Regions from separate parts of the Dermacoccus sp. BD5 genome, predicted to be linked through region 3. Evidence: predicted binding sites of a transcription regulator. Region 3 holds the regulator's gene; each other region holds the start of a gene.

Region 1 (10,391 bases), on a different contig from region 3:
CCCAGCGTCGTCACCTCCGCCTCGGACGTGCCGGTGGCGTCGACGCGGTTGCGGATGATGTCGACGGCCTGCTTGACCTGGCTCGAGTTGACGCTCTTGCCGCCTGTGACGACCGGTTCGAGGACGACGGTGCGCCCACCTTCGAGGTCGAGCCCCAGCTTCGGTGTCCAATGTCCCGTCGCAGCGATGCCACCGACGAGGACGAGGAACAGGGCGAGAAGCACGGCCAAGCCACGCTTGGGGTTGGTGTGCTTCGGCTTCTTGCGCGCCGCGGGGCGGTTCGAATCGACCGTATAACGGTTTTCGTCGGCGCGCTCGGCGCCTGCGGGCGTGCTCATCGACCCTTCTCCATCTCGTCGGGGGCTGCGGGCAGCAGAGCCCGACGATCGAACCTCACCACGGTGCCGGGGGCGATCTCGAGGTGTCCACAGACGTCGTCGAGTTCGCGCAGCGTGCCGAACAGCCCACTCGTCGTGCGCACCTCGTCACCGACGCGAAGCGCGGCCTGCGCGCGCATCGTCGCCTGGGAGCGCCGACGCTGCGTGAAGAACATCAGCGCGAGCAGGAGGAAGGGCAGCAGTACGAGCAGGATCGGGAAGCCCGAGCTTCCCGCCTGCGACTCGGCGACCAGGTACGGCATGTGGGTCCTCACGTCAGATCTCGAAGCGCCTCGCGCGCTCTCACCGGTGCGCGGTGCGCGGACTCGAGCGGTGGCCGCACCACCCTACCCGGTGAAACGTCCGCCCCCGTCGTCGGTGTCGCGCTGAAATGTCTCGGTGAAGTGCCCGTCCGGCGGGCGCAGCCCGAGGTGCGTCCACGCCCGCGGTGACGCGGCGCGCCCACGCGGCGTGCGGATCATGTAGCCCTCGCGCACGAGATACGGCTCGGCCACCGTCTCGACCGTGTCGGGTTCTTCACCGACGGCGACGGCCAACGTGGACAGCCCGACCGGCCCACCCCCGAAGCGTCGGCACAGGGCTTCGAGCACCGCGCGGTCGAGGCGATCGAGGCCGTCGTCGTCGACGTCGAACAGCTCGAGCGCGGCACGCGCGGACGTCAGGTCGACGACGTGGCGCCCGTGCACCTGCGCGTAGTCACGCACGCGGCGCAGCAGCCGGTTGGCGATGCGCGGCGTGCCGCGGGAGCGGCCGGCGATCTCGGTGATGCCCTCACGCGTCGCTGGTACGCCGAGCAGGTCGGCGTTGCGGGCGAGGATGTCGGCGAGGTCGGCCGCGTCGTAGTAGTCGAGATGGCCGGTGAAGCCGAAGCGGTCGCGCAGTGGCGCCGGCAGCAGACCGGCGCGCGTCGTCGCACCGACGACGGTGAAGCGCGGCAGTTCGAGGGGGATCGCGGTGGCCCCTGGGCCCTTGCCGACGATGACGTCGACCCGGAAGTCCTCCATCGCGAGGTAGAGCATCTCCTCCGCGGGGCGGGCCATGCGGTGGATCTCGTCGAGGAAGAGCACCTCCCCCTCGTTGAGCGAGCTCAGGATGGCGGCCAGGTCACCGGCGTGCTGGATGGCAGGGCCGCTCGTGATGCGGATGGGCGCCTCGAGCTCACTCGCGACGATCATCGCGAGCGACGTCTTGCCCAGGCCGGGCGGGCCGGAGAACAGGATGTGGTCGGGCGGCGTCGCTCGGCGCCGGGCCGCCTCGATGACGAGGCTCAACTGCTCGCGCACGCGTGGCTGCCCGGGGAAATCGGCCAGCTTCTTCGGTCGCAGGGCCGCTTCGAGCTGCTGCTCGTCCTCGGTGCCGTTGGGGTCGACGAGGCGCGGCGAGACGTCGGCGCTGTGGTCCTCGAAGTGGGACGGGCTCATCGGCCCAGCTCGCGCAGCGCCAGCCGGAGCAGCGTGGGCGTGTTCGCGCCCTCGGCCTCAGGACGGGCAGCCACCTTGGCGACGGCGTCCTCGGCCTGTTTCGCGCTCCAGCCGAGCCCGATGAGCGCCTCGGCGACCTGGTCGTCACCCGCAGTGGCCGGGACGACGGCCTGGGGCGCCGCCTCCCCGCCGCCACCACTGACGGAGACGACCTTGTCCCGCAGTTCGAGGACGATGCGCTCGGCGCCCTTCTTGCCGATGCCGGGCACCTTCGTCAGCGCCTTGACGTCGCCGCCCGCGATCGCGGTGGCGAGCTGCTGCGGCGGGTGCACGGCGAGCATCGCGAGGGCGAGACGCGGCCCCACGCCACTGACCGTCTGGACCTGCTCGAACAGGGCCCGTTCGTCGTCGTCGGCGAAGCCGAAGAGTGTCAGCGAATCTTCACGCACGACCAGGGACGTCGCGAGGCGCGTCGACTCCCCCGGGCGTGCCGCGGCGGCGGTTGCCGGCGTCGTGTGGACGAGCAGACCCACGCCACCGACCTCGACGACGACGCTGTCGAGACGGGCGGTGAGCACCTCACCGGTGAGGCTGGCGATCATGGGCGAACTCCCCTGTTGGCGGGTCGAGTGGCAGGCGCGCTCTGGGACGCGGCGCCGAGGGCGTCACGGTATGTCTTGCTCGCCGAGCGGGAACGTCGCGCCGCGGCAGCCGCAGCCTGCCGGTACGCGACGGCGGCCGGCGCCGTCGATGCTCCGTCAGCGCTCGCACCCCGGCGTGCCAGCCCGCCACCGCGCCAGTGATGACAGATGGCGAGGGCGAGCGCGTCGGCGGCGTCGGCCGGTCTGGGAGCGACCTCGAGGCCGAGGATGCGCGTCACCATCGTCGTCACCTGCGCCTTGTCGGCGCGCCCGTTGCCCGTCACCGCCGCCTTGACCTCCGAGGGCGTGTGCAGCCCGAGCGGCAGGCCGCGTTCAGCCGCGGCGAGCATCGGGACGGCCGACGCCTGCGCAGTGCCCATGATCGTCGAGACGTCGTGGCGCGCGAACATCCGCTCGACGGCGACCGCATCGGGTTGGGTGCGCTCGAACACGGCGTCCAGTTCGACGCGCAACTCATAGAGGCGTTCGTGCAACGGCAGGTCTGCCGAGGTACGGATGACCCCCACCGTCACGATCTGCAACGTCGAGCCCTGGCCCGTCGCGACGACGCCCACGCCGCAGCGCGTCAGACCGGGGTCGACAGCGAGCACCCGCACGTCACACCTCCGGCCTCGACGGGTGCGAACGACGCACCCGATAGAACACTTGTTCGCATCCACCGTACCCGATGCACGCGACGGCCGTGCCCCGCGGGGCACGGCCGTCGATCACTCACGGAACGACCGGGATCAGTCCTCGGCGTCCAGTTCGGCGAGAACCTCATCGGAGACCTGGCCGTTGGCGAAGACGTTCTGCACGTCGTCCGAGTCCTCGAGGGCCTCGATGACGCGGAACATCTTCTTCGCGCCGTCCTTGTCGAGCGGCACCTCCATCGACGGCACGAACGACGCCTCGGCCGAGTCGTAGTCGATGCCGGCGGCCTGCAGTGCCTCACGCACGCCGACGAAGTCACCCGCCTCGGACACGATCTCGAAGGATTCGCCGAGGTCGTTGACGTCCTCCGCGCCCGCTTCGAGCACGATCTCGAGCAGCGCGTCCTCCGTCGTGTCGGGCTTGTCGCCCTGCGCCTTCGGGACGATGACGATGCCCTTGCGGTTGAACAGGTAGGCGACCGAACCGGAGTCCGCCATCGAGCCACCGTTCTTCTGCAACGCGGTGCGGACCTCAGCGACGGCGCGGTTCTTGTTGTCCGTCAGGCACTCGATGAGCAGCGCGACGCCACCGGGCGCGTAGCCCTCGTACGTGAGGGCCTGGTACTCAGCGCCACCGGCCTCGGCGCCGGAGCCGCGCTTGACGGCGCGGTCGATGTTGTCGTTGGGCACCGACGACTTCTTCGCCTTCTGGATGGCGTCGTACAGCGTCGGGTTGCCCGTCGGGTCACCGCCGCCGGAGCGGGCCGCGACCTCGATGTTCTTGATCAGCTTCGCGAACAGCTTGCCGCGCTTGGCGTCGATCGCAGCCTTCTTGTGCTTCGTCGTCGCCCACTTGGAGTGACCGCTCATGTCTGCCTCTCGGATGCTCGTGCTGCCGTGCTCGAACACGCCCGATGCGGGGCGCGGGGCGAACGCGACGGCAGATGGGCGCGCTCGCTCGGATCGCGGGCCAGTCTAGCGCCGTCGCGAGCCGCGGCCCCAGTCGTCATCCGCGAGCGTGCTCGACCATGCGCACGAACAGGGCGTGGACGCGCGCGTCGTTCGTCACCTCCGGGTGGAACGACGTGGCGAGCAGATTGCCCTGACGCACGGCGACGACGGCCTCACCGCCCGTCGGCAGCGCGACGCTGGAGAGCACCTCGACGCCAGCGCCGACCTCCTCGACCCAGGGCGCGCGGATGAACACCGCCCGCACCGGGCCGCCGTCCACGCCGTCGACGGTGACGTCCGCCTCGAACGAGGCGACCTGACGACCGAACGCGTTGCGCCGCACCGTGACGTCGAGCCCGCCGAGCGTCTGCTGACCCGCCGCCCCGTCGAGGATCCGATCGGCGAGCAGGATCATGCCGGCGCACGAGCCGTAGGCCGGCATCCCCGCGGCGATGCGTTCGCGCAGCGGTTCGAGGAGGTCTCCCTGAGCGATGAGGCGCATCATGACCGTCGACTCCCCGCCGGGGATGACGAGTGCGTCGACGTTCGCAAGATCCGCGGCACGACGAACGCGCACGGCATGCGCGCCGACGTCCTCCAGCATGCGGACGTGCTCGACGACGTCGCCCTGCACCGCGAGCACCCCGATGACGATCCGTGGCGTTGATTCCATGCCCGCGACCCTATGACACAGGCGTATCTGCTACCCGTGTGGCGCGCGCAGGGGCGGTGGCCCCATACTTTCCGGGTGAGTACTGAAGCGAGCGTGACGAGCGAGGGCGCGTCCACCCCCGAGTCGGCCCCCGGCGGCCATGCGAAGAAGGGCATGGCCGCGCTCATGCTCGGCGCCCTGGGCGTCGTCTTCGGTGATATCGGCACCAGCCCGCTGTACTCGGTGCAGAGCGTCTTCAACGTCGACCACAACGCCGTCGTCGCCAACGAGAGCGACATCTACGGCGTCATCTCCTGGATGTTCTGGGCACTCACCATCATCGTGACCATCAAGTACGTCCTGTTCGTCCTGCGCGCCGACAACGACGGCGAGGGCGGCATCATGGCGCTCGCCGCGCTCGTGCGCCAGGGCGTGCCCAAGGGCGGCAAACGCTGGGGCATCGTCATGATCCTCGGTGTCATCGGCGCGTCCCTGTTCTTCGGCGACAGCGTCATCACGCCCGCTATCTCCGTCATGTCGGCCATCGAAGGTCTCGAGACGGTGCATGAAGGGCTCACCGAGTACGTCGTCCCCATCGGCGCGATCGTCATCACAGCGCTGTTCTTCATCCAGCAGAAGGGCACGGACGCCGTCGGCAAGTTCTTCGGCCCCGTCATGATCGTCTGGTTCGTCACCCTCGCCGCGCTCGGCGTCAACCAGATCGTCCGCGACCCGGAGATCTTCCGAGCACTGCTGCCGACGTACGCGGGCAGCTTCGTCATCGGCCACCCCTTCATCGCGTTCGTCGCGGCCGGCTCGATCGTCCTGTGCGTGACGGGCGCCGAGGCACTGTACGCCGACATGGGCCACTTCGGTCGCGCGCCGATCACGCGCGCCTGGTTCGTGCTCGTCTTCCCCGCCCTCATCCTCAACTACATGGGGCAGGGCTCGCTCATCCTCAGCGACCCGAAGAACATCTCCAACCCGTTCTTCTTGCTCGCCCCCGAATGGGCCAAGCTCCCCCTCGTCATCCTCGCGACCGCGGCCACCGTCATCGCCTCGCAGGCCGTCATCTCCGGCGCGTTCTCCGTCGCCCGCCAAGCGGAGCGCTCCGGCTACCTGCCCCGCATGACGGTGCGTCACACCGGCGAGGAGGAAGAGGGCCAGATCTACATCCCCGGCGTCAACTGGGTGCTGTTCATCGGCGTCATAACGCTGCTGCTGGCGTTCCGCAGCTCCGAGAAACTCGCCGTCGCCTACGGCCTCGCCGTGACGGGCACGTTCCTCATGACGACGACACTGTTCCTCGTCTACGCGCAGAGCACGCTCAAGTGGCCCAAGTGGCGCCTCGTCGTCCTCGGCTTCTTCCTCTACCTGTTCGAGGGGATCTTCTTCACCGCCAACGTCGCGAAACTGTTCCACGGCGGCTGGCTGCCCGTCGTCATCGCCTGCGGCATCGGCCTGTCGATGCTGACGTGGCAGAAGGGCCGCGACATCGTCGCGCGCCGCCGCCACGACATCGAAGGCCCCCTCGACGACTTCGTGCGCTCCGCCCGCTGCGGTGAGCTGCGCGAGGTCCCCGGCACCGCAGTGTTCCTCCACCCCGACCGGACGACGACGCCGCTCGCCATGCGTGAGAACGCCAACTTCAACCACGTCATCCACGAGAACGTCTTCATCGTGACGACGAAGAGCGCCAACGTGCCGCACATCGCACTCGAGGAGACCGTCGTGCTCGACCACCTCGGCAACGACTACGACCGCATCACCCACCTGACGCTGCGCTACGGCTTCCAGGACGACCAGGACGTGCCCGCCGCCCTGCGCATCGCCGCCGACCAAGGCGTCGACATCGACCCCGACACCGCCTACTACTTCGTCTCCGAGATCGGCCTCATCGACGCAGGCCGCCCCGGCATGTCGAAGCTCCGCAAACTGCTGTTCATGGCGATGAGCCACAACGCCGCGGTCCCCGCCGACTACTTCCGCCTCCCCAAGGAACGGACGGTGATGATGGGGGCTCAGATCCTTCTCTGATCCGCGAGCGGATCAAAGAAGGATCTGAGCCGTTGTCCCGCGTGACGTCGGGGTCGGACCATGTCTACTCGGGTCGTCCTCTGCTTCCTCGATGGCCCGTGATGACATTTCTTTGCGCACGTCTTGGGATCCGAGAGGCCAGCTCACTTCGACGCGAGCACCGCGGCCCATGGGGTCCGAGGCGCCACGGTCAGCGTGACAAACACGCTCGAGCCCTCTGGCCGTTCACCGACCGCACCCCGCGACGGCGCTGCGACCTCGACGCCGCAGTGGACGCGACCGCGACCCCAGCGAGCAACGACGTGCGAAAGCCCCGAAGGTTCGTCGCACCGAATGAGCACGTGTCCGGGGCGAGCTTGCGAGCCCCGGACACGGCGAACCGGAAGAGAGCCGAGGAATTATCACCAACCCCGTTCGGACAGGCGGTGGGGTTCGGGGATCTCGTCGACGTTGAGGCCGACCATGGCTTCGCCGAGGCCGCGGGAGACCTTGGCAAGGGTGTCGGGGTCGTCGTAGAAGGTGGTGGCCTTGACGATGGCTTCGGCGCGTTGGGCGGGGTTGCCGCTCTTGAAGATGCCGGAGCCGACGAAGACGCCTTCGGCGCCGAGCTGCATCATCATGGCTGCGTCGGCGGGCGTCGCGATGCCGCCTGCGGTGAACAGGACGACGGGCAGCTTGCCCTTCTCGGCGACCTCACGCACGAGGGCGTAGGGAGCCTGCATCTCCTTGGCCGCGACGTAGAGTTCGTCCTCGGCCATCGACGTCAAGCGGCGGATCTCGCCGCGGATCTTGCGCATGTGCGTCGTCGCGTTCGACACGTCGCCGGTGCCCGCTTCACCCTTGGAGCGGATCATCGCGGCGCCCTCGTTGATGCGTCGCAGCGCCTCACCGAGGTTGGTCGCGCCGCACACGAACGGCACGTCGAAGGCCCACTTGTCGATGTGGTTGGCGTAGTCGGCGGGCGAGAGCACCTCCGATTCGTCGATGTAGTCGACGCCGAGCGCCTGCAGCACCTGCGCTTCGACGAAGTGCCCGATGCGCGCCTTCGCCATGACGGGGATCGACACGGCCTCGATGATGCCGTCGATCATGTCGGGATCACTCATGCGCGAGACACCGCCCTGCGCGCGGATGTCCGCGGGCACACGTTCGAGGGCCATGACGGCGACGGCTCCTGCGTCCTCGGCGATCTTCGCCTGCTCGGGGGTGACGACGTCCATGATGACGCCGCCCTTGAGCATGTCGGCCATGCCGCGCTTGACGCGGTCGGTCGCCACGGCGGTGTTCTGTTCGGAGCCTGCAGAGCTCATGTGTTCGTCCCTCTTTCTGATGGGCGCCGCGGATGCGACGCGAGAGCCCACGCTAGCCCCGAGACGGGCATGAAGGAGACAGATGATCGTCGATGGCAGCTACCGGCCACGGCATGATGGGGCCGACGACGCCAGCCCGAACACGGCTGCTCCGGCAGAAATCAGCGCCACGCGTCGGTGCGACCAAGGCCGTGGACGCGGGTGGCAAACGTGACTTCTTCCGGCAGCTGCGTGCGTCCAGCCAGGTGCAACGCCCGGACGATCGCCTTGGCGCGTACGCGACGTACGTCGCGTACGGCCTCGTTGTGGAATCGGTAGGCGAGTTCGACGCGATCGCATGCGTCTGCGAGACGCTGACGGGCCCCGTCGTCACCCTCCGCGGGCGCGCTGCCTGGGACGTCAGGCACGGTGCTGATCGGGCGGCGCCCAGCTGCTTCCGCCCGCGACGCGGCGCCGTCCGTCGCCGACGCGTCACCCACGACGAGCGCAAGCGTCTGCGTCAGCGCCGTCTCGGCCTGCGCACGCTCGACGGGTACGCCGACCTGTTGCACGTCGTCCGTGATGAGGGCGCCGTCGGCGGCCTGCAGCGAATCGGCCGCCGACGAGGCGAGCAGCAGCGCGCTCGCCGGGTCGAGAGCGGTGGCCTGCGCGTACTCGGCCGCGGCCTCGGCGCGGCGCACGAGCTGCGCGTCGAGCGAGGCCAGCGACCCCTCGACGCGAGCGTGCAGCCGGTCGAGGCGCGCTGCGGTGTAGCTGAGATACCAGGCGAGCCCGAGCAACAGCGCGACGACGACGGCGACGTCGGCCCACACGCCGCTCATGATCGGCGTCCCGCCACCGCAGCGGCCGCGGCATGCGAACTGCGGACCGTCTCGTACGCGGAGACGACCTGCTGCCCGACGGCCGACCAGTCGTACAGCCGCGCGCGCTCTCTCCCGGCCCGGGACAGGGCGTCACGCGCCCCGCGGTCAGCGAGCACCCCCGTCACCGCATGCGCCAGCGCCGCCGCGTCGCCGGTGTCGAAGAGGACGCCGCAGCGGCCGTCGTCGAGCACGCGCGCGAAGGCCTCCAGATCGCTGGCGACGACGGGGGCGCCGGCGCTCATCGCCTCGATGAGGATGATCCCGAAGCTCTCGCCACCGGTGTTGGGCGCGACGTACGCGTCGCACGACGCCAGCAACGACGCCTTCTCGCCGTCGCTGAGCAACCCGAGGAACTCGACGTGGCCCTCAGCCGAGGCGGGCACCTCCCGCCGCGCCGCGGCGACGTCACCCGGCCCGGCGACGAGGACGCGCACCCCGGGGTGCGCCCGGGCGATGAGCGGGACGGCGTCGAGCAGGACGCGCAGGCCCTTGCGCGGCTCCCCCATGCGTCCGAGAAAGGCGATCGTCGGGCGCTCGCCGCCAGCCTTCCAGCGCACCTCCGGGCGAGCCGTCGCGAACCGGTCGACGTAGACGCCGTTCGGCACGAGCGCGGCGTCACCGCCGAGATGGCGCGCGACGGTGTCCCGCGCGGCGCGCGAGACGGCGATGCGCCCGGTGATCTTCTCCAGCGCCGGGCGCAGGAACGGTTGGGCGAGCTGCAGCGCGCGCGAGCGCTCGATCGAGGTGTGGAACGTCGCGACGACCGGCCCGTCGTACGTGCGCAGCGCGAGCAGCGACACGCTCGGCGTCATCGGTTCGTGGACGTGCAGGACGTCGAAGTCGCCGCGCTCCACCCAGCGCGCCGTCCGGCTCGCCGCGACCGGACCGAACGCCAGGCGCGCGACGGAACCGTTGTAGCGGATCGGCATCGCTCCCCCGGCGCTCGTCACGTACGGCGCACCCGCGTCGTCACCGTCGCTCGGCGCGAGGACGCTGACCTCGTGCCCTTCTGCGAGCAGGTACGTCGCGAGGTCGCGCACGTGCAGCTGCACACCGCCGGGCACGTCGAACGAGTACGGGCTGACGAGGCCGATCCGCACCGCTCAGCCCCAGCGCGCGTCGAGGTCGCGGACGAACACGCGCTGCATCATGTGCCAGTCCTGCGTGTGCTCGCGGATGGCGCCGCCGAGCGCGTCGGCGCACGCCTGGACGGCGGCCTGCACGTCGGCGCGGGCATCATCGGTGTGGGCGATGTCGACCGCCGGGTGGAAGCGGATGGCGATGCCCCAGCCGCTGCCGCCGTCGCGCCGGCGGTAGGTGATCGTGATCGGCACGAGTGCCGCACCGGTGCGTCGGGCGATGACGGCGGGGCCGGCAGCGAGGCTGGCCGGCTCGCCGCACAGGTCGACGGTGACGCCGCGGCTCGTGAGGTCGCGATCCGACAGCAGCGGCGCGAACGCACCCG
Region 2 (10,391 bases), on a different contig from region 3:
TTGAAGGAGAAGCGCCCCGGCTGGTAGCCGCGGATCTTCGCCTCCTGTGTCTCTGCGAAGAGCTTGCGGATGGCGTCGAACACGCCCGTGTAGGTGGCCGGGTTGCTCCGCGGCGTGCGCCCGATGGGGCTCTGGTCGACGTGGACGACCTTGTCGAGCAGTTCGGTGCCGGTGACGCGCTTGTGGCGCCCGGCGACCTGGCGGGCGCCGTTGAGGTCGTTCGCGAGCGTCGTGTAGAGGATGTCGTTGACGAGCGTCGATTTGCCCGACCCCGACACGCCGGAGACGACGACGAGGTTGCCCAGCGGGAACGCGACGTCGATGTCCTTGAGCGTGTGCTCACGCGCTCCCTCGACGACGAGGCGGCGACCGTCCTGACCGCGACGCGTCTGCGGCACCGGGATGGACAATCGGCCGCTGAGGTAACCGCCGGTGACGGACTTCTTCTCCGCGAGCAAGCCCTTGACCGGGCCGGAGTAGACGACCTCTCCCCCGTGCTCGCCGGCACCGGGCCCGATGTCGACGATCCAGTCGGCCGTCGCGATCGTGTCCTCGTCGTGCTCGACGACGATGAGCGTGTTGCCGAGGTCGCGCAGGCGCGTCAGCGTCTCGATGAGGCGGTGGTTGTCACGTTGGTGAAGACCGATCGACGGCTCGTCGAGGACGTAGAGCACGCCGACGAGACCTGAGCCGATCTGCGTCGCGAGGCGGATGCGCTGCGCCTCGCCACCCGACAGCGTGCCGGCGGGCCGGTCGAGCGAGAGGTAGTCGAGGCCGACGTCGAGCAGGAAGCCGAGACGCGCCGCGATCTCCTTGATGACGCGCTCGGCGATCTGCCGCTCGCGCGAGGTGAAGTCGACGTCGTCGAGGAAGTGCGCGGACTCCGAGATCGGCAGCGCGCACACCTCGGCGATCGACTTGCCGCCGATCGTCACCGACAGCGACTCGGGCTTGAGGCGTGCGCCGTTGCACGTCGGGCATGGCACCTCGCGCATGTAGCCCTCGTAGCGCTCACGGCTCCACTCCGACTCCGTCTCCGTGTGGCGACGCTTGACGAACGGGATGACGCCCTCGAAGCCCGTCGAATAGGAGCGCTCACGCCCGAAACGGTTGCGGTAAGTGACGTGAACCTTGTGGTTCTTGCCCTCGAGCAGCATCGTCTTCGCCTTGGCCGGCAGGTCGCGCCACGGGGTGTCGAGGTCGAACCCGCTCTCCTTGCCGAGCGCGCCCATGACGCGGACGAAATAGTCGGCGGCACCGCTGCCCTGCGCCCACGGCAGGACCGCGCCCTCGCGCAGCGTCTTGTCCTCGTCGGGGATGATGAGGTCGGGGTCGACACGCAGCTCGGTGCCGAGACCGGTGCAGGCCGGGCAGGCACCGAACGGGCTGTTGAACGAGAACGAACGCGGCTCGATCGCGTCCATCGACAGCGCGTGGTCGTTCGGGCAGGCGAGCTTCTCCGAGTAACGGCGCTCGAGCGGCAGCTCGTCGTGCGCGTCCTCGGCGCCCTCGCGCACGACGCGTTCGATGACGACGAGGCCGTCCGCGAGGCCGAGGGCCGTCTCGACCGAGTCGGTGAGGCGCTGGCGGCCGCTGAGGTCGTCCGGCCCCTTCGCGACGAGACGGTCGACGACGACGTCGATCGTGTGCTTCTTCTGCTTCTCCAGCGTCGGCGGTTCGCTCAGCGTCACCGTCTCACCGTCGACACGGGCACGGGAGAAGCCCTTCGTCTGCAGTTCGGCGAACAGGTCGACGTACTCGCCCTTGCGGGCGCGCACGACGGGTGCAAGCACCTGGAAGCGGGTGCCAGACGGTAGCTCCTGGATCGAGTCGACGATCTGCTGCGGCGTCTGGCTGCCGACCGGCGCGCCGCAGACGGGGCAGTGCGGGCGACCGGCGCGGGCGAAGAGCAGACGGAAGTAGTCGTAGACCTCCGTGATCGTGCCCACCGTCGAGCGCGGATTGCGGTTCGTGCTCTTCTGATCGATGGAGACGGCGGGGCTGAGGCCTTCGATGAAGTCGACGTCCGGCTTGTCCATCTGACCGAGGAACTGACGCGCGTACGCCGACAGGGATTCGACGTAGCGGCGCTGGCCCTCGGCGAAGATCGTGTCGAACGCGAGGGACGACTTGCCCGAGCCGGACAGCCCGGTGAACACGACGAGCGCGTCACGCGGGATCTCGATCGAGACGTTCTTGAGGTTGTGCTCCCGTGCGCCGCGCACGAGAAGGTGATCGTGGCCGCGACGTGGGGCCACGGCGTTGCTGCTGCTTGGAATCTTCGGCACGTCCCCCATGCTAGGTGCGCGCACCGACAACCCCCGAACGGCGCGGAGAAACCCACCCCTGTGGGCACCCGGGACACGCCCACGACGACGGATCAGGCCATGGCGCCGGTCCGATTAGTCTGGGGCGCATGTCTGTGGATTTCACCCCTTCCGAGGTCAACACCACCCCGATCGAGGACTACGCCATCATCGGTGACACCGAGACGGCGGCGCTCGTCAGCCTCCGGGGGTCCATCGACTGGTTGTGTCTGCCCCGCTTCGACTCGTCGAGCTGCTTCACGGCGCTGCTCGGCACGCCGGATCACGGACGCTGGCTGCTCGGGCCCGCCGAGGAGGCCACGACGACGCGGGCGTACCGCGAGGACAGTTTCATCCTCGAGACGATCCACGAGACGGCGACCGGCAAGGTTAAGGTCACCGATCTCATGCCCGTCAGCGACGGCCGCGCAGACGTCCTGCGTCGCGTCGAGGGCCTCGAGGGTACCGTGACGATGGAGCAGGAGTGGGTCGTCCGCCTCAACTACGGCAAGGTGAAGCCGTGGGTGAGCCACCACCCGGGGCACGTGCAGGACGAGGAGGTGCTCGTCGCGATCGCCGGCCCCGACATGCTCATCTTCCGCGGCGACCGGCTTCCCGTCGGCAACGAGGGGCGTCACCGTGACCTGTTCGACGTCTCCGCCGGTGAGACGCTCGACTTCAGCATGACGTGGGTGCCGAGCTACAAGCCGATCCCGATCCCGCTCGACACCGACAAGCGCATCGCGTCGACGCTGGGGCGCTGGAACGACTGGATCGGCCACTGCACCTACGACGGGCCGCACGCCGACGTCGTGCGTCGCAGCCTGCTCGTGCTCAACCTGCTGACGGACAGCCGCCGCGGCGGCATCGTCGCGGCGCCGACGACCTCGCTGCCGGAGGACTTCGGTGGTGAACGCAACTGGGATTACCGCTACTGCTGGCTGCGCGACGCCTCGCTAGGTCTCGAGTCGCTGCTGCGCGCCGGCTACGTCGACGCGACGATCAAGTGGCGCGAGTGGCTCGTGCGTGCCCTCGCCGGTGATCCCGAGGACATGCAGATCATGTACACGATCGACGGTGGGCGCGAGCTGCCCGAGCGTGCACTCGACCATCTGCCCGGGTACGCGGATTCGCGGCCGGTGCGCGTCGGCAACGGCGCCGTCGACCAGAAGCAGACGGACGTCCTCGGCGAGGTCATGATCGCCTTTGAGCACGCGCGCGCCAAGGGTGGGTACGAGAACGAGCAGAGCTGGGCGATCCAGGCCGCGCTCGTCGACCAGCTCGCCGAGCACTGGGACGAGCCGGACAACGGTTTGTGGGAGATCCGCGGGCCGCTGCAGCACTTCACGCACTCGCGCGTCATGGTGTGGGCTGCGTTCAACGCGGCGATCGCCGCCGTCGAGAAGCACGGCCACCCGGGCGACGTCGAGCGGTGGCGCGAGGTGCGCGAGCTCGTGCGTGAGGAGATCCTCACGAAGGGTTTCAACGTGCAGAAGAACACGTTCACGCAGCACTACAACACGACCGAGGTCGACGCGTCGCTGCTGCTCATCCCGGCCGTCGGGTTCCTGCCCGCCGACGATCCTCGCGTCATCGGCACGGTGCGGGCCATCGAGAACGACCTCATGCGCGGCGGTTTCCTCCTGCGCTACCGCACCGAATCGGGCGTCGACGGCCTCGCCGGAGACGAGCACCCGTTCCTCGCCTGCTCGTTCTGGCTCGTCTCCGCGTACGCGAAGATCGGTGAGCTCGACAAGGCCGAGGAGCTGTTCGACCGGTTGTGCGACCTGCCGAACGACATCGGACTCCTCGCCGAGGAGTACGACCCCGAGGAGATGACCCAGGTCGGCAACTACCCGCAGGCCTTCAGTCACCTCACTCTCATCGGCGCCGGCTACGACCTGCATGAGGCGCAGGTCGCTGCGCGCGGGGCGAACGTCTGACGCGGTGGGAGCGGGGTTTCCTGCCCCGGCGGCCCAAAGCGACGACACTGATGACGCGGCATTCACTGCTCGCTCGCGCTGCCACGGGACCGGGCCGCCCCTGCGCGCGGCGTGGCCCGGGCCACCCGGCGCCGATACCTGTGGCGCCGGCGGCTGGGTGGGTGAGATTCTAGAGGCATGAGTTCTTACCTCTCCGATGTGAAACCGGGCGACGCGCCGTCGCGACTCGACCTGCCGGGGCTGACGATGTGGAAGCTGTCGGTTTCCGACATGCACAACAACGTGTATCTGCTGCGTGATGCGACGCCCGAGACGGGTGGTGCAGCGGTGCTCATCGACGCTGCGGCAGATGCCGGAGCCATCACTGCGATGCTCGACGAGGCGCGCGTCGATCGTCTCGATGCCGTCGTGACGACCCACAAGCACTGGGATCATCACCGCGCCCTGCCCGAGCTCGCCGAGCGTGCTGACGCGACGCTCGCCGGTCTCGAGGACGGACCGCACCTCCCGGTCGCGCCCGCGCGGACGCTGAGTGACGGTGACACGATTCAGTTCGGCGCGCAGACGCTCGTCGCGCACCACGTGCCAGGCCACACCCCCGGCAGCGTCGTCTTGTCGTGGACGCCACCCGCCGGCAGCGACGCTCTGCCTCAGCTGTGGACGGGCGACACGCTGTTTCCTGGCGGCGTCGGCGCGACGACGCATTCCGATGAGCAGTCGTTCGACGAGCTGTTCACCATGGTTCGCGATCGCATCTTCGGGCGTTTCGACGATGCCGACGTTCACCCGGGCCACGGCGACGACACGCGTCTGTCTGTCGAACGCCCGCACCTCGACGAGTGGCGCGAACGCGGTTGGTGAGCTGAGCGCCCGACATCATCGTCGCCCTTGACTGCATGGTCCCCTGACTGCACGATGCGGTCGTTGCGTGACCACCGCACCTGGATGCGTGGCGTGGGCAGGCCTGGCGACCTGGGCGCCCGACATCATCGCCGCCCTTGCCTGCACGACGCGGTCTTTGCGTGAATGACCGCACCTGGATGCGTGGCGCGGGCAGGCCTGGCGACTTGAGCGCCGACCACGACGCGGGTCTGCGGCGCGCCGCGGTGACCAACCGGATGGTCATGCCTCGACCAGGTGCGCGAACACCTCTGGTGCCTTGAGCGCCGGCGATGTCTCGTATCGCAGCCGCGGCTGAGTGACGCGCAGGCAGGGGCCGGCGTCGTCGGTGCGTCTCGTCGACTGGCGTGTCATGACGAACGAGCGGCGGGGCTGCGAACCCTCGCGGTTCGCGGCCCCGCCGGTCGCACGTGCAGGGGGATCGTCAGCCGGCGAGGGGCTTCTGACGCGGTTCGTCGCCGAGTTCGCCACGCGCTTCGGCGCGCTTCTCGAACCAGATCGTCGCGAACGGGATCACGGCGCAGAGCAGGCCGATGCCGATCGTCTTGTTCGGCCAGCTCTTCTCCTGCCACAGCTTGAGCGCGCACAGGACGTACCCGATGAACATGACGCCGTGGATGGGCCCGGCGATCTGCACTCCGACCTCAGTGGTCTTGAGCACCCACTTGAAGAACATGCCGATGAGAAGCAGACCCCAGGAAACAGCTTCGGCGAACGCGAAGATCTTGAAGATTCGAGACATGCGGCGATTCTACTGAGACGGCCTGAGTGCCGGCCGATGGAGCGTGCCTGCCAACAGCTCAGCTCGCGGGAGCGAGCGTGGTCGCGACCGTCTCCCCGCTCGGGAGAGTCGTCCAGCGGCGGCCGGTCGGTGACTCCCACGTGCAAACTCCGTCTGGCGTCATGGTCACGGCATAGCCGCCGAAGGTCTTGGCGCGGTGATGGTGGCGGCACAGGGCCTGCAGGTTGCCGACGCTCGTCGGCCCACCGTCGGCGTGCGGGACGACGTGGTCGAGGTCGCAGTTCGTCGAGACCCGGGTGCAGTGCGGGAAGCGGCAGTGCACGTCACGCTCACGGACAAGCCGCGCCACTCGCGCGCCGGGACGATACGTCGTCGAGCAACTCGCGAGCGTCGTCCACGCACCGTCAACGAGGTCGATCGTGAACGTGGTGTCGACGAGCGCCGCGACGCGCCGAACGGCTGCCGCGTCGACGTGGCCCAGGCCGGGGATGTGGGCCGCGCCCAATGTGTCCAGGGGTCGCGTGATGACGCCGATCGGCCCGGCCTCAGCGTGCTGACGGGGCCGACCAAGACCGTCCTCATCAAGACCGCCCTCGTCGAGACCGCAGTTGGGGACGGAGGCGAGCGACGCAGGGGGCTCCAGCGTTCCGAACCGCCGGTCGGAAGGCGCTGGTGGGCTCGCGTGGACGGGCACCTTGAGGTGCATGACGGTGTTGACCGTTGAGTTCGCGAAGACAAGGTCGAGCAGTGCGTCGACGCGAACGGCGCCGAGGGGTTCGGTGCCACTCCCTGCCACACTGACGTGGCTCGCGGCGCGCCACCGCGCGAGTTCGTCACGTGGATCTGGCGCATGGTCGTTGAGCGTCTGAGCGTGCGCTTCGATCGCGGCGCGGAGACGGGCAGCGTCCTCGGTGGCCATGATCAGACGCACCTCGGTGAGGGTGTCGCAATCGAGGTGGGGCGTGAACCATAGCCCGTGCTCACGACGGGGGTCGAGGGTGTCGGCCTCGGTCTGCGCCAGCCGCCTGTCGTGCAGCAGTTTGCGCGCCCGGGAGCGGGCACCGTCGACGCTGAGGTGGTGTGCTCCCCCGCTCACGAGATCCGTGAGCACCTCTGCAGCCAACTCGTCGTCGAGGTGCGCCATCTCACGCGCCAGCGTGGCGGCCACCATGGTGCGGCAGGCTCCCCGCAGCGTCAGTTCGTGCAGAGCGGGCGCGCGGTCGCGGAGCATGCGTCCGTCGACAGCGAGGCGCGACGCGGTGGCGCTCGAACACCCGAGGGCGTTCCCGAGATCATCCCCCGCGAATTCGCCTGCGGTCGGAGGGCGTTCGCAGAGCCCATAGTTCTCCTCGTCGAGGTGAGCACGCTGGGCGACCGTGTCTTCGTGTTCGACGGCGACGGCGTGAAGCACCGCGTCGGCGGCCCTCGTCACCTCCTGCGCAGCAACGGCGATGTCTTCCAGTTGTGCTTGGAGCGTGAACGTGCGCGTGTGGCGCTCATCGAAGGTTCGCGGCAACGCGTCGCCCGAGCAGGGCGCCAATGTCTCCGGGTCGGCCAGCGCCTGCTCTGCGATCGCGCGCGTCAGCAGAACCCATGCGCCCACCAGCTCGGTGGACGGCATGGCGGCGACCGTCTCGGCCGTCACTGCCAGCGTTTGATCCATGCCACTAGTTTAGTACACATGTTCGAATCTTGGTAGGGTCAAAGGGATAGTGAGTGAACCCACTGGCCGGCCCTTCCTCCGCGCCAGGGCTGCATCACGAATCACAAGAGCACCCGCCGCGTGCAACCCTGCGATCAGGCGGCGCTGGTTTGCACCCGCTTGGTCTACCGCCTGACGGCAGACGAGGTACAGGCGACTGGTGGTTGACTCATCCCATGGCCTCAGCGACGCTGCCCACGCACATTGCCGTCGTGGCACTCGTTCGGGACGCGAGGGTGCTACTCGCTCACCGCCACCCGAACCGGATGAATTATCCGGACCTGTGGGACCTGCCCGGGGGACACGTCGAACCCGGCGAGTCCGCCGAGTGCGCTGCCCGTCGCGAGTGCGTCGAAGAGCTCGGAGTGACGGTGATCGATGCAGAGCGATTTCCGATGGCCTGCAAGGATCCAGCCCTGTTGAAGCATGCGTTCTTCGCGACGCGCTGGGTAGGGAACCCCCGCAACATCGCGCCCGACGAGCACGACGACATCGGCTGGTTCGCCGAGAGCGAACTGCCCCGGTTGGCCATGGCCGATCCTGCGGGGTGTCAGGACCTCGTCAGGCTCATGCGGGCGATCAAATGACATCAGCCCCGGCGTGGCGTGACCGTATTTCGCTTGCCGGTCGGCTGCCTCGCCCATAGCGTGTCGAGCATGCCCCAACCTGCTGGCTTCGCCTTTCTCGAACGTGATGGCGTCGTTGTCATCACTCATCACGGACGCACAGCGACGACTCTTAGGGGCGCGCGTGCTGCGGACTTCTTGGAAGACGTCGAGGACGGTGACGCTCAGGAGATCATGGCGCGCCTCACCGGCAACTATCGCCGCGGCAATGAGCGTCAGGCCCGCAACCATCCTCGCAACAAGGGGCGATGACCACGCGGCGCCGAGATCCCACCCGGCGCCGCGGACGCCATCAGGGCGCTACTTCTGCGCCTCCGTCATCTGGCGCAGTTCTTTCTTGAGGTCACGTAATTCGTCGCGCAGACGCGCTGCGAGTTCGAACTGCAGCTCGGAGGCCGCCTCACTCATCTGGGCCTGCAACTCCTGGATGAGGCCCGCGAGGTCGGCGGCGCTGCTCGCCTCGCGCTTCGCGCCCGCGGCGACGTTCGCGTCGGCACTCGCCGCACCGCTGCCGCCGCGACCCTTACCACGCGACATCGAACGGCCGGAACCGAGCAGTGCGTCCGTGTCGGCGGACTCGCGCTGCAGCATGTCGGTGATGTCCGCGATCTTCTTGCGCAACGGCTGTGGGTCGATGCCCTTCTCCGTGTTGTACGCGATCTGCAGCTCACGGCGGCGCGACGTCTCGTCGATCGCCTCCTGCATCGACGGCGTCACCTTGTCGGCGTACATGTGCACCTGACCGGAGACGTTTCGCGCAGCGCGACCGATGGTCTGGATCAGGCTTCGTGCGGACCGCAGGAAGCCCTCCTTGTCGGCGTCGAGGATCGCGACGAGCGACACCTCCGGTAGGTCGAGACCCTCACGGAGCAGGTTGATGCCGACGAGGACGTCGAACTCACCCATGCGCAACTCGCGCAGCAACTCGACGCGGCGCAACGTGTCGACCTCCGAGTGCAGATAGCGCACCCGCACACCCTTGTCGAGCAGATAGTCGGTGAGATCCTCGGCCATCTTCTTCGTCAAGGTCGTGACGAGGACACGCTCGTTCTTGTCCGTCCGTGTGCGGATCTCGCCGAGCAGATCGTCGATCTGCCCCTTCGTCGGCTTGAGCACGATCTCGGGATCGACGAGACCCGTCGGGCGGATGACCTGCTCGACGTAGCCGTCGCTCTTGCTCATCTCGTAGTCGCCCGGCGTCGCCGAGAGGTACACCGTCTGCCCGATGCGCTCGAGGAACTCCTCCCACTTCAACGGCCGGTTGTCCATCGCGCTCGGCAGACGGAAACCATGGTCGACGAGGGTGCGCTTGCGCGACATGTCACCCTCGTACATCGCCCCGATCTGCGGGACCGTCTGGTGCGACTCGTCGATGACGAGGAGGAAATCCTCCGGAAAGTAGTCGAGCAGCGTGTTCGGCGCGGTACCGGGGCCACGACCGTCCATGTGACGGCTGTAGTTCTCGATGCCGGCGCACGACCCGACCTGCCGCATCATCTCGATGTCGTACGTCGTCCGCATCCGCAAGCGCTGCGCCTCGAGCATCTTGCCCTCGGCCTCGAACCGCTTGAGCTGATCGCCCAGCTCGACCTCGATGCCGGCGATGGCGCGCTCCATGCGCTCGGGCCCGGCGACGTAGTGCGTCGCCGGGAAGACGTACATCTCCGACTCCTCGTTGACGATCTCCCCCGTCAACGGGTGCAACGTGTAGAGCCGGTCGATCTCGTCGCCGAAGAACTCGATGCGGATCGCGAGCTCCTCGTACACGGGGATGATCTCGACCGTGTCGCCGCGCACGCGGAACGTGCCGCGCGTGAACGCGAGGTCGTTGCGCGTGTACTGCATCTCGACGAACCGGCGCAGCAACTCGTCGCGGTTGATCTCCTGGCCGACCTTGAGACGGGCCATCCGGTCGACGTACTCCTGCGGCGTGCCGAGACCGTAGATGCACGACACGGACGCGACGACGATGACGTCACGCCGCGTCAGCAGCGAGTTGGTCGCCGAGTGACGCAGCCGCTCGACCTCCTCGTTGATCGAGGAATCCTTCTCGATGTACGTGTCCGTCTGCGGCACGTACGCCTCGGGCTGGTAGTAGTCGTAGTAGCTGACGAAGTACTCGACGGCGTTGTGCGGCAACAACTCGCGGAACTCGTTGGCGAGCTGCGCCGC
Region 3 (10,391 bases):
AGCCCGAGATGACCTCGTCGGCGTGCTCCTCGTCCGACGTCTTCGGAGCTGCCGGCGCAGTGGTACTCGCGCGCTCCTGACGGGCCGGGGCGGCCGTCTGCGAGTTCGACTCCGCGTCGAAGCTCTCGTCGTCGTCCTCGCTCGGAGTGTAGGAACCCGTTTCGAGCTGACGCGCACGCTCGGCCGCGGTGTGGATGCCCATGAACGAGCGCGTGTCGAAGTCGAGGTAGTCGAGCGCCAGGCGGCGGAAGACGTAGTCCATGATCGACTGCGCCATGCGCACGTCGGCGTCGTCCGTCATGCCGGCCGGCTCGAAGCGCAGGTTCGTGAACTTCTCGACGAACGTCTCCAGCGGCACGCCGTACTGCAGGCCGATGGAGACCGCGATCGAGAACGCGTCCATGACACCGGCGAGCGTCGAACCCTGCTTGCCGAACTTGAGGAACAGCTCGCCGAGGTCACCGTTCTCGTACGTGCCGGCGGTGAGGTAGCCCTCCGCGCCGCCGACGGCGAACGACGTCGTCTGCGACGAGCGACGCTTCGGCAGACGCTTGCGGACCGGACGGTACTCGATGACCTTCTCCGCAGCCGGGGCCTCGGTGCTGGTCGCGGCGGGCTCGGACTTCTTCTCCGCCTTGCCGTCGGACAGCGGCTGGCCGACCTTGCAGTTGTCGCGGTAGACCGCGATGGCCTTGAGGCCGAGCTTCCAGCCCTCGAGGTGCACCTCGGCGATGTCGTCGACGCTCGCGGTCTCGGGCAGGTTGACCGTCTTCGAGATGGCGCCCGACAGGAACGGCTGGCAGGCGGCCATCATGCGCACGTGGCCCATCGGCGAGATGGCGCGCGCACCCATGGCGCAGTCGAAGATCTCGTAGTGTTCGGGCTTGAGACCGGGCGCGTCGATGACGTGGCCCTTCTCGGCGATGTGCTCGACGATCGCCTCGATCTGCTCGTCCTGGTAGCCCAGCTTCTTCAACGCACGCGGGATCGTCTGGTTGACGATCTGCATCGAACCGCCACCGACGAGCTTCTTGAACTTGACGAGCGAGAAGTCGGGCTCGATACCCGTCGTGTCGCAGTCCATCATGAAGCCGATCGTGCCGGTCGGGGCGAGGACGGAGGCCTGCGCGTTACGGAAGCCGTTCTTCTCGCCGAGCGTGACGACGTCGGCCCAGGCCTTCGTGGCGAGGGCGTGGATGTCGCTCGCCATCGCACCCATGTCCTTGTGCGACGACAGCTCGTCGTTGGCCGCGCGGTGCTTGCGCATGACGCGGTTGTGCGCCTGGCTGTTCTGGGCGTAGCCGGCGTAGGGGCCGACGACGGCCGCCATCTCCGCGGAGCGCTTGTAGGCGGCACCCGTGAGCAGCGAGGTGATCGAGGCCGCCAGGGCGCGGCCACCGTCGGAGTCGTAACCGTGGCCCGTCGCCATGAGCAGTGCACCGAGGTTGGCGTACCCGATGCCGAGCTGGCGGTAGTCGACGGTCGTCTTGCCGATCGACTCGGTCGGGAAGTCGGCGAAGCAGATCGAGATGTCCATGGCCGTGATGACGAGTTCGACGACCTTGGCGAACGTCGCCGCGTCGAACGTGTCGTCTTCCTTGAGGAACTTCAGCAGGTTGAGCGAGGCGAGGTTGCAGCTCGAGTTGTCGAGCGACATGTACTCCGAGCACGGGTTCGACGCCGTGATGCGGCCCGTCTCGGGGTTCGTGTGCCACGCGTTGATCGTGTCGTCGTACTGCACGCCCGGGTCGGCGCACTCCCACGCGGCCTTGTTGATCTTGTCGAACAGCTCACGCGCATCGACGGTCTCGATGACCTCACCGGTGTCGCGGGCGCGCAGACCGAAGCTGCCGCCGTCGACGACCGCCTGCATGAATTCGTCGTTCACACGAACCGAGTTGTTGGCGTTCTGGTACTGCACGGAGACGATGTCGCGGCCGCCAAGGTCCATGTCGAACCCGGCGTCACGCAGCGCGCGGATCTTGTCCTCCTCGCGCGCCTTCGTCTCGATGAACTCCTCGATGTCGGGGTGGTCGACGTCGAGGACGACCATCTTGGCCGCGCGACGCGTCGCGCCACCGGACTTGATCGTGCCGGCCGAGGCGTCGGCGCCGCGCATGAAGGAGACCGGGCCGGATGCGGTGCCGCCCGAGGAGAGCAGCTCCTTGGAGGAGCGGATGCGGGAGAGGTTGAGACCGGCGCCCGAGCCGCCCTTGAAGATGAAGCCCTCCTCCTTGTACCAGTTGAGGATCGAATCCATCGAGTCCTCGACCGACAGGATGAAGCACGCGCTGACCTGCTGCGGGCTCGCGGTACCGACGTTGAACCAGACGGGCGAGTTGAACGAGAACACCTGGTGCAGCAGGGCGTAGGTGAGCTCGTGCTCGAAGATCTGCGCGTCCTCGTCGGTAGCGAAGTAGCCGTTGTCGCGCCCGGCCTTGGCATAGGTCAGCACGACGCGGTCGATGAGCTGCTTGAGGGAGCTTTCACGCGCGTCCGTGCCGACGGCGCCACGGAAGTACTTGGTCGTGACGATCGTGGAGGCGTTGAGCGACCAGAAGTCGGGGAACTCGACACCCGACTGCTCGAAGATCGTCTCGCCCGTCTTCCAGTTCTGCTGGAGGACGTCCCGCTTCTCCCAGGTGACCTCGTCGTAGGGGTGCACGCCGGGCGTGGTGAAAATGCGTTCGATCGTGACGCCGCCGGTGCGGCGTCCCGTCTTGGCGCGGGCCTTCGTCGTCTCGGTCATGACCGTGAGCCTCCTGGCAGGTGGGGTGAGCTGGTACGTGAGGGTGATCTGGGGGGCGCGCCCTCGGCAGGCGCGCGGGGTCAGGACGCCGAGGTGGCGTACTGACGCAACTCGCTGACCGCCGTCTCGAAGTCCTCGAGCGATTCGAAGGCCTGGTAGACGGAGGCGAAGCGCAGATAGGCGACGTGGTCGAGTTCGCGCAGGGGCCCGAGGATCTCGATGCCCACGTCATGGGCGTCGATCTCGGCGGCGCCCTTCGAGCGGATGGACTCCTCCACCTGCTGGGCGAGAACGGCCAACTGGTCGTCGGTGACCGGGCGGCCCTGGCACGCCTTGCGAACCCCGGACATCACCTTGTCGCGCGAGAACGGCTCGCTGACCCCGGAACGCTTGACGACCGTGAGACTCGCGGTCTCCATCGTCGAGAACCGCTTGCCGCAGTTCGGGCACTGACGGCGCCGCTTGATGCAGGTGCCGTCCTCGCTCGAGCGCGAATCGACGACTCGGGAGTCGGTGTTGCGGCAGAACGGACAGTGCACGTCAAACCTTCCGACGGGGCTGGGAACACTCGGGACGACGGCGCTCCACCCCGGGATTCCGGCCTCAGAGCGCAGATGCACATCAGCGAAGGAGAATCAACATCTAGGGGGAAGCGGGGGCCAAGGCCCCACATGTAGAGATATTAGGCCCCTGAGACCCGACGCGCAACAGCACCGAGGCCGCGTCTAATCGCCCTGCGCAACCTCGCGACGACCCCCGCCACTCGTGCGCCGCGGAATCCTGCGCCAGCCGGGGGGGGGGGGGCGACTCACGCCCCCTCGAACCCTCGAAGCCGACGATGGCGATCGTCACACTTCACGGTGCGGGGATGATCACCTTCTGGCCGGCCTGCACCTGCGACGAGCCGAGGTTGCTCTCGTGCTCGATCGCGACGACCGCCTGGTCGTTGCGCACGCCCGGCATCTCACGCGCTGCGATCTGCGAAAGCGTCTCCCCCGCGCGAACGGTGACCTCGTGGCGCTGCGTACCGTCGACACCGCTCGCCATCGCCCGGCCCGCGAGGATGGCACCCGCCACGACGACGAGAGCCACGCACACGGCCGTGAAGCGACGACGGGCGAAACGAACGCTCTGAGAGTTCGTGACGACCTGCACCGCGCCACCCGTGGGCACGAGGTGGAGGTGCGAGCGGGATGCCGCAGCGTCGACCCGCGCCACGCGGCGCACGTCGACACCCGAACCCAGCACGGGCTCACGTCGAACTGCAGTACTCGAAGCAACCATCGAAACCACTCCTTCTCTCGGGACACCTCCGAGGCGCCGCCACACCGTCACCGGTGTGGCTTCCTCACGCGACCCGGTCAGCCCGGAGGGACCGATCGAACACGCGTGCGATAGAACAACTGTACGACACCCGAACGTGCTTTCGAACGGCGCGCACGGATTTCTTCGTACACATTTTTGAAAACTGTGTGCGACACCGCGTACTGTGGGTGATGTCAGATACACAAGCACCGCGCACCGACAACCCCGTCATGGCGGGCATTTCCGTCCCGCCGGAGGGTGCACGTGTCGCCACCGCGACCACCGACGTGCGACGAGGAACAGGAGGGGTCACACCATGGGTGACGTTCATTCGATGCAGGAGCGCACGCCGGGCAAGCTGACGCCACGCCAGCACAAGGTGCTCACCGTGATCCGACGTTCCGTCGACGAGCGCGGCTACCCCCCGAGCCTGCGTGAGATCGGCGAGGCCGTCGGTCTGACGAGCCCGAGTTCGGTGGCCCATCAGCTCGCCGCGCTTGAGCGCAAGGGATACCTGCGCCGCGACCCGAACCGCCCGCGCGCCATGGAGGTCGTCTCCCCCGACTCGGGTGCGGCGACCCGCGGCTACCGCGGCAACGCCGTGTCTGCGCTATCCGAGTCGCAGCACGACGAGACGGGCTCGGGCGACGAGCGACCCACGCCGTCATACGTGCCGGTCGTCGGCCGCATCGCGGCCGGTGGCCCGATCCTCGCCGAGCAGGCCGTCGAGGACGTTTTCCCGCTACCGCGTCAGATCGTCGGTGACGGCGAGCTGTTCCTGCTGCGCGTCGTCGGCGACTCGATGATCGATGCGGCCATCTGCGAGGGCGACTGGGTCGTCGTGCGACGCCAGGCCGACGCCGCCAATGGGGAGATCGTCGCGGCACTGCTCGACTCGGAGGCCACGGTCAAGACGTTGCGCCGCAGCGAGGGCAAGACGTGGCTCATGCCCGCGAACGAGGCCTACTCCCCGATCGACGGCGACCACGCGAGCATCATGGGCAAGGTCACGGCCGTCCTGCGCAGCATCTGAGGCGCTGGCCGCGCCGCGCGGGTCGCTCCAGCGTGTGGTTTCAGCTCGACTCTCAGCCCCTTCTGCGCCCCGACGTTCGACGCCGAGACGTCAGGACGGCGCCAGGTCGAGCCTCAGCGCGTCGCACACGGCGGTGAGGGTCGGGCCGAGGGGTTCGCGCACGACGAGGTCGACCCGCTCCTCGCCACGCATCGCGCCGAGCCCGACGAGGGCGACCGGCTTCTGCTGCTTGAGGGCGGCGAGCACGAACCGGTAACCTGACATCACCTTGAGCGAACTGCCGAGCACGAGCACGCCCCGGCAGCGTTCCACTGCCCGCATCTGCGCCTCCACGACCTCAGGAGCGACGGACTCACCGAACATGACGACGTCCGGCTTGACCGTCGTGGCCGTGCAGCGCAGGCACGCGGGCACGATGACACCGCGCTCCAGCTCGGCCGCGACGTCCGCGTCGCCGTCGGCGAGCAGGCGCGCCTGCGTCGGCAGCTGGGGGTTGAGTTCGCGCAGGCGTACCTGGAAGCCACGGCGCCCTTCCCGCGTCCCGCACGCGACGCAGACGACGTGCTCGAGCGACCCATGCAGCTCGGTGACGTCGCGGGCACCGGCACGCGCATGAAGGCCGTCGACGTTCTGCGTCACGAGGTGATCGACGAGGCCGCCACCCTGCAGTCGCGCCAGCGCGACGTGCCCGACGTTGGGTTCCGCCGCGTCGAAGATCTCCCAGCCGACGGCACTGCGCGCCCAGTACCGTTGACGCGCCTCGTGGGTGGCGAGGAACTGTTGGTATGTCATGGGAACCGTGCGGCGCGTGCCGTCGGGGCGCCGGTAGTCCGGGATGCCGGATTCGGTCGAGATGCCGGCGCCGGTGAGGACGAAGAGCCCTCCCGCGCGCACGAAATCGGTCAGTTCCGCGACGCCGCTCATCATCCTGCCCCTCCCATAGGTCTGCGTTCGATTGTCTCAACAATGGATAAGAGCACGTTATTCTTGGTGCATGATCGATGCAGCCGGGCTCCGCGTCATGAAGGCGATCAGCGACGAGGGCAGCTTCACCGCCGCCGCTGCCGCTCTCGGCTATTCTCAGCCGGCCGTGTCGCAGATGGTGCGCCGTCTCGAGGAGAAGACCGGGACGGCTCTCGTCGAGCGCCTCGGCCGCTCGGTCCGGCTGACGGAGGCCGGGCAGGTGCTGGCGCGTACGGCGACGCCCGTCCTCAGTGCCCTCGAGGCCGCCGAGGGTGAGGTCGCCGCCATCGCGGGGCTGCGCGCCGGGCGGGTGCGCCTCATGGCGTTCCCGTCGGCATCGTCAACGCTCGTCCCGCGCGCCCTCGCACTCGTCAAGGAGCGGTTCCCAGACGTCAAGGTCAGCTTCGCCGAGGCCGAACCCCCGGAATCCCTGGCGAGCCTGCGTGCCGGCGACTGCGACGTCGCCGTGGCGTTCACGTACGACGACGCGGACCCGCTCCCCGCAGGCGAGGACCTGGACCCGTTCCTCACCCGCGGGCTCCTGCACGACGACGTGCGTCTCGCCGTCCCGCGCGATCACCCCCTCGCCGCAGCCGAGGGCGTCCGCATGGAGGAGCTCAGCGACGCCTCATGGATCGCGGGGTGCCCCCGCTGCCGTGGCCACCTCGTCAGCCTCGCCCAGGGCGCCGGTTACGCGCCCGACGTCGCGTTCGAGACGGAGGACTATGTCACCGTTCTCGGCCTCGTCGCGGAGGGCCTCGGCGTCGCGCTCATCCCCGAGCTGATCCTGCGCTCCACGTCGCATCCGGACGTCGTGACGTTGCCGCTGCTGCCGTCGAGCCGGCGCTGCGTGTTCGCCGTGACGACACCCGACCTGCAGCGGGTCCCCGCCGTCACCGCCACCCTTGAAGCCCTCGCCGACGCGGCAGCACGGGTGCCCAGCGCGCAGCACGCTCATCGCTGAGCCTGCAGGCTGATCGAGCCACCCGTCGCGAGGGCGTCCACGTCACCCTGCGTGTCAGTACGCCACACCCGCGCGTCGTGCCGGGCCAACAGTTCGAGCGTCTTCTTCGTCGGGTGGCCGTAGTCGTTGCCGGCGCCCACCCCGATCACGGCCTGACGCGCGGCCGCCGCCTCGTAGAGGCGCTCGTTCTGGTTGGAGCTACCGTGGTGCGCCACCTTGACGAGGTCGAACGCGCGTCGCCGGGCGCTCTGACGCACCTGTTCGATCACCGCGGCCTGCGCCTCACGTTCGCAATCGCCCAGCATGAGCGCGTGATACGCGGGCGCCGATACGTCGAGCACGAGTGAGGCGTTGTTCTGCACCGACCCCTCCGTCATGACGCGGCGCGGCCACAGCACCTCGATCGTCACCTCGCCGATGACGAGGCGTTGTCCCGGTGCGAGCGCCCCGAGCGAAGCCCGAGGCTGTTCGAGCGCTGCTTGCACCGAACCCAGCGCGCCCTGCTCGCCGCGCGATCGTGACGACGCCGCTGCACCGCGGCCTTTGAGTCCCTCGCTCTCCTGAGCGCCCTCCATGACCCATGTTCCGAGGACCGCCACCGGAGCGTCGGAAGCACGCAAGACCTCAGCCAGTCCGCCCACGTGGTCGGCGTGGAAGTGGGTGAGGATGACGGCGTCGAGCGTCGTGATGCCGTGACGCTCGAGGCATTGCGCGGGATGGCCGTCGGCAGGCCCCACGTCGATCATGACGGCGCGCGTCGCCCCGGTGCGCACGAGCGCGGCATCCCCCTGACCCACCGCGCACTGCGCGTAGACCCACGCGGGCGGTGCGGCCGACTCCCCCGGCAACGGCGCGATCACAGCCGCCATGAGCGCCCCCGCGACCCCGAGCGCAACGAGGCCGAAGCGACCGGTGAAGACGATGGCCCGCCACGCGCACAGGAGCACGACCACGACGACAATGGCGAGCACGACTCCGGCCAGCCCCGGCAGCCAGGGCACCGAGCCGCCGGGGACGGCGTCGGCGAGGCGGGCCACTGCGCAGATCACCCAGGTGGGCAGCCCCGGCAACCACACGAGCCACCCCGCGAGCGTCGGAGCGATGACGGCGACGGTCGACACGATCATGCCGCCGAGCGTCGCCGGCGCGACGAACGGCTCGGCCGCGACGTTCGCGGGGATCGAGATCCATGACACCGACGAATTGAGGGCGACGAGCACCGGCAGGCACAGCGCCTGCGCGGCGAGCGGGACGCAGGTGATCTCGACCATCCCGTCGACGAACCGGCCGCGCCGCGAACCGAGCTTCGTGAGCAGGGCCTGCGACCAGCGTCGCGCGAACAGAACGAGCCCGAGCGTCGCCAGCGCCGACAAGGCGAAGCCGACGCTGACTGCCAGCCACGGATCCCACACCAACAATCCGACGATGGCTGCCGCGAGCGCCGGGCAGGCGGCGCGTTCGCGTCCCCACGACGTGCCGAGCACTCCCACCGCACCCATCGCGGCCGCGCGCACCACGCTCGGTTCGGGTCGGCACAGGACGACGTACGCGGCGAGCGCGACGAGAGCCAGGGCCACCCGCACCCGACGTGACGTGCGCGACCACCCCAACAACCACATCGTCGCGACGAGGACGACCGTCACGTTCGAACCGCTCACGGCGTTGAGGTGCGACATGCCGGTGGCGTTCATCGCGTCCGTCAGGTCGTCCGGTAGATGGGCCGTGTCGCCCACGACGAGCGCGGGCAACAGGCCGGCGGGGTCGTCCGGCAACTGCGACGAGGCGCCGACGAGCCCGGCCCGAACAGGTTCGAGTGTCGTCACCACCCAGGGCGGAGCGCCGACGACGTCCGGGGCGCCGTTGACCTGCACGACGGCGCGCGCCGCCCCGAGACGCTGCGATGGGGCCAGACGCCCGCGCGCCCGCAGGTGGGACTGCCAGGTGAGGTTCGTCCACCGACGATCGCCGACGAGGATGACGGGCGTCGCGACCTCCTGCGTGCGTCCGCGCGCCGTGATGCGGTCGATCTGGGCCGGGACGACGAAGCGCTCGTCGCCTCGGGCGCCGACGACCCGGTGCGGCTGGCCCGTCACTCTCGCCTCGAGTGTCGCGACGGCGCGGTCACGGGCCAGCGTCGTCACCGGCCCGGCTTCCTCGTGCGCCAACGTCACCTGCGCCGCAGCGAGGACGATCGTCGTCAGCGCGATGACCAGCAGCGCCCAGAGCGCCCACCCCGACCCGTGGGATGACGCCGGATTCTCGTCATCCTCGCCCTCGTGCCGGGCTCGGGTTGACTGGTCCGCCCGGACACCAGGCAAGCGCGTCCCGAACGCGAGGGCCGCGGCGACGATCGTCACGAGGGCGAGGACGACGACCACGATCGCGGGGTCGGGGCGAGCCGAGAGCAGGGTGGCGAGGGCCGCCCAGGCGACGCACGCGGCCGACAACAGCCGCATGTCGTGGCCGCCGAGACTCACACGGTGACCTTGCTGCGCAGGCGATCGAGCATCTTGTCGCCTATACCGGAGACCTCACCGAGTTCGTCGACGCTCGAGAACCGACCGTTCTTCTCACGCCACTCGACGATGCGCTGCGCGAGAACCGGCCCGACCCCGGGCAACGCGTCGAGCGATGTCGCGTCCGCGGTGTTGACGTTGACGACGCCCCCGGCCGCGGCCCCGCCACCGGGCGCTCCCGGAGCAGTCGGGCCCGCCACGGCCGCCGGAGCGCCCGGTGCGGTGGCCCCTGCAGTCGGCGCCACCGGCACCGGCGGGGGGACGCTCTCGCCCGGGCGGGGGACGTGGACCTGTTCCCCATCAGCGAGCGGCCGAGCCAGGTTGATCGCCGTCGCGTCGGCACCCGACATCCCGCCGGCCGCCGTCACGGCATCCGCGACGCGGCTTCCGGCCGGCACCTGGACGACGCCCGGGCGCCGCACCGCCCCGACGACGTGAATGCTGAGAGGCGCGCCGCTCGTCGCGCCGGCGACCGAGGCCATGGCAGTGCTGTGAGACGGCGTCGACGCAGCACCCCTACTCCCCGTCGTCGCCACGCTGGCGCTCCCGGCGATACGCGGCGACGACGACGCGATGAGCGCCTTCGGTGCCGCACCGTCATCTCCGGAACTGAGCAGCAGACGCAGCCCCAGCACGGCGACGGCGAGCACCGCGCACACGCCGATGAGCAGGGCAGCCGGACGCGAGGGACGCCATCGAGCGTCCTCGAGGCCGTCCGGTGCTCGGACGAGTCGGCGGGCGGTGCGTTCCGGTTCGGGCACCCACGTCGGTTCGTGGCGGGCGCGTTCGATCTCGGCGAGCACCTCGTCGAGCCGGTCGTCGGTCTCGGGCAGCGTTCTGCGGGTCATGCCTCGACGGTAA

What was found. The regulator LexA, encoded in region 3, represses DNA repair genes until DNA is damaged. The targets are predictions, from matches to a motif close to TCGAACANNTGTTCGA.
Region 1: ruvC (crossover junction endodeoxyribonuclease RuvC) is a predicted target of LexA. The motif match lies at 3,119-3,134, and genes of this name have one in related genera.
Region 2: NQ706_RS03680 (HNH endonuclease signature motif containing protein) is a predicted target of LexA. The motif match lies at 7,565-7,580, and genes of this name have one in related genera.

The regions. Positions count from the first base shown of each region.
Region 1 covers NZ_JANJER010000017.1:28,064-38,454, forward strand. Annotated here, with positions in the region: gene secD (protein translocase subunit SecD) at 1-338, opposite strand, end outside; gene yajC (preprotein translocase subunit YajC) at 335-640, opposite strand; gene ruvB (Holliday junction branch migration DNA helicase RuvB) at 725-1,819, opposite strand; gene ruvA (Holliday junction branch migration protein RuvA) at 1,816-2,421, opposite strand; gene ruvC (crossover junction endodeoxyribonuclease RuvC) at 2,418-3,077, opposite strand; gene NQ706_RS11835 (YebC/PmpR family DNA-binding transcriptional regulator) at 3,210-3,983, opposite strand; gene pdxT (pyridoxal 5'-phosphate synthase glutaminase subunit PdxT) at 4,120-4,737, opposite strand; gene NQ706_RS11845 (potassium transporter Kup) at 4,813-6,753, shown strand; gene pdxS (pyridoxal 5'-phosphate synthase lyase subunit PdxS) at 7,155-8,063, opposite strand; gene NQ706_RS11855 (hypothetical protein) at 8,225-8,884, opposite strand; gene NQ706_RS11860 (glycosyltransferase family 4 protein) at 8,881-10,026, opposite strand; gene NQ706_RS11865 (phosphatidylinositol mannoside acyltransferase) at 10,030-10,391, opposite strand, start outside.
Region 2 covers NZ_JANJER010000003.1:78,894-89,284, forward strand. Annotated here, with positions in the region: gene uvrA (excinuclease ABC subunit UvrA) at 1-2,297, opposite strand, end outside; gene NQ706_RS03665 (glycoside hydrolase family 15 protein) at 2,417-4,249, shown strand; gene NQ706_RS03670 (MBL fold metallo-hydrolase) at 4,427-5,110, shown strand; gene NQ706_RS03675 (DUF3817 domain-containing protein) at 5,574-5,891, opposite strand; gene NQ706_RS03680 (HNH endonuclease signature motif containing protein) at 5,950-7,554, opposite strand; gene NQ706_RS03685 (NUDIX hydrolase) at 7,770-8,180, shown strand; gene NQ706_RS03690 (hypothetical protein) at 8,250-8,471, shown strand; gene uvrB (excinuclease ABC subunit UvrB) at 8,520-10,391, opposite strand, start outside.
Region 3 covers NZ_JANJER010000001.1:190,840-201,230, forward strand. Annotated here, with positions in the region: gene NQ706_RS00805 (vitamin B12-dependent ribonucleotide reductase) at 1-2,749, opposite strand, end outside; gene nrdR (transcriptional regulator NrdR) at 2,830-3,288, opposite strand; gene NQ706_RS00815 (LysM peptidoglycan-binding domain-containing protein) at 3,605-4,033, opposite strand; gene lexA (transcriptional repressor LexA) at 4,371-5,087, shown strand; gene NQ706_RS00825 (Sir2 family NAD-dependent protein deacetylase) at 5,178-6,011, opposite strand; gene NQ706_RS00830 (LysR family transcriptional regulator) at 6,082-7,014, shown strand; gene NQ706_RS00835 (ComEC/Rec2 family competence protein) at 7,005-9,491, opposite strand; gene NQ706_RS00840 (ComEA family DNA-binding protein) at 9,488-10,378, opposite strand.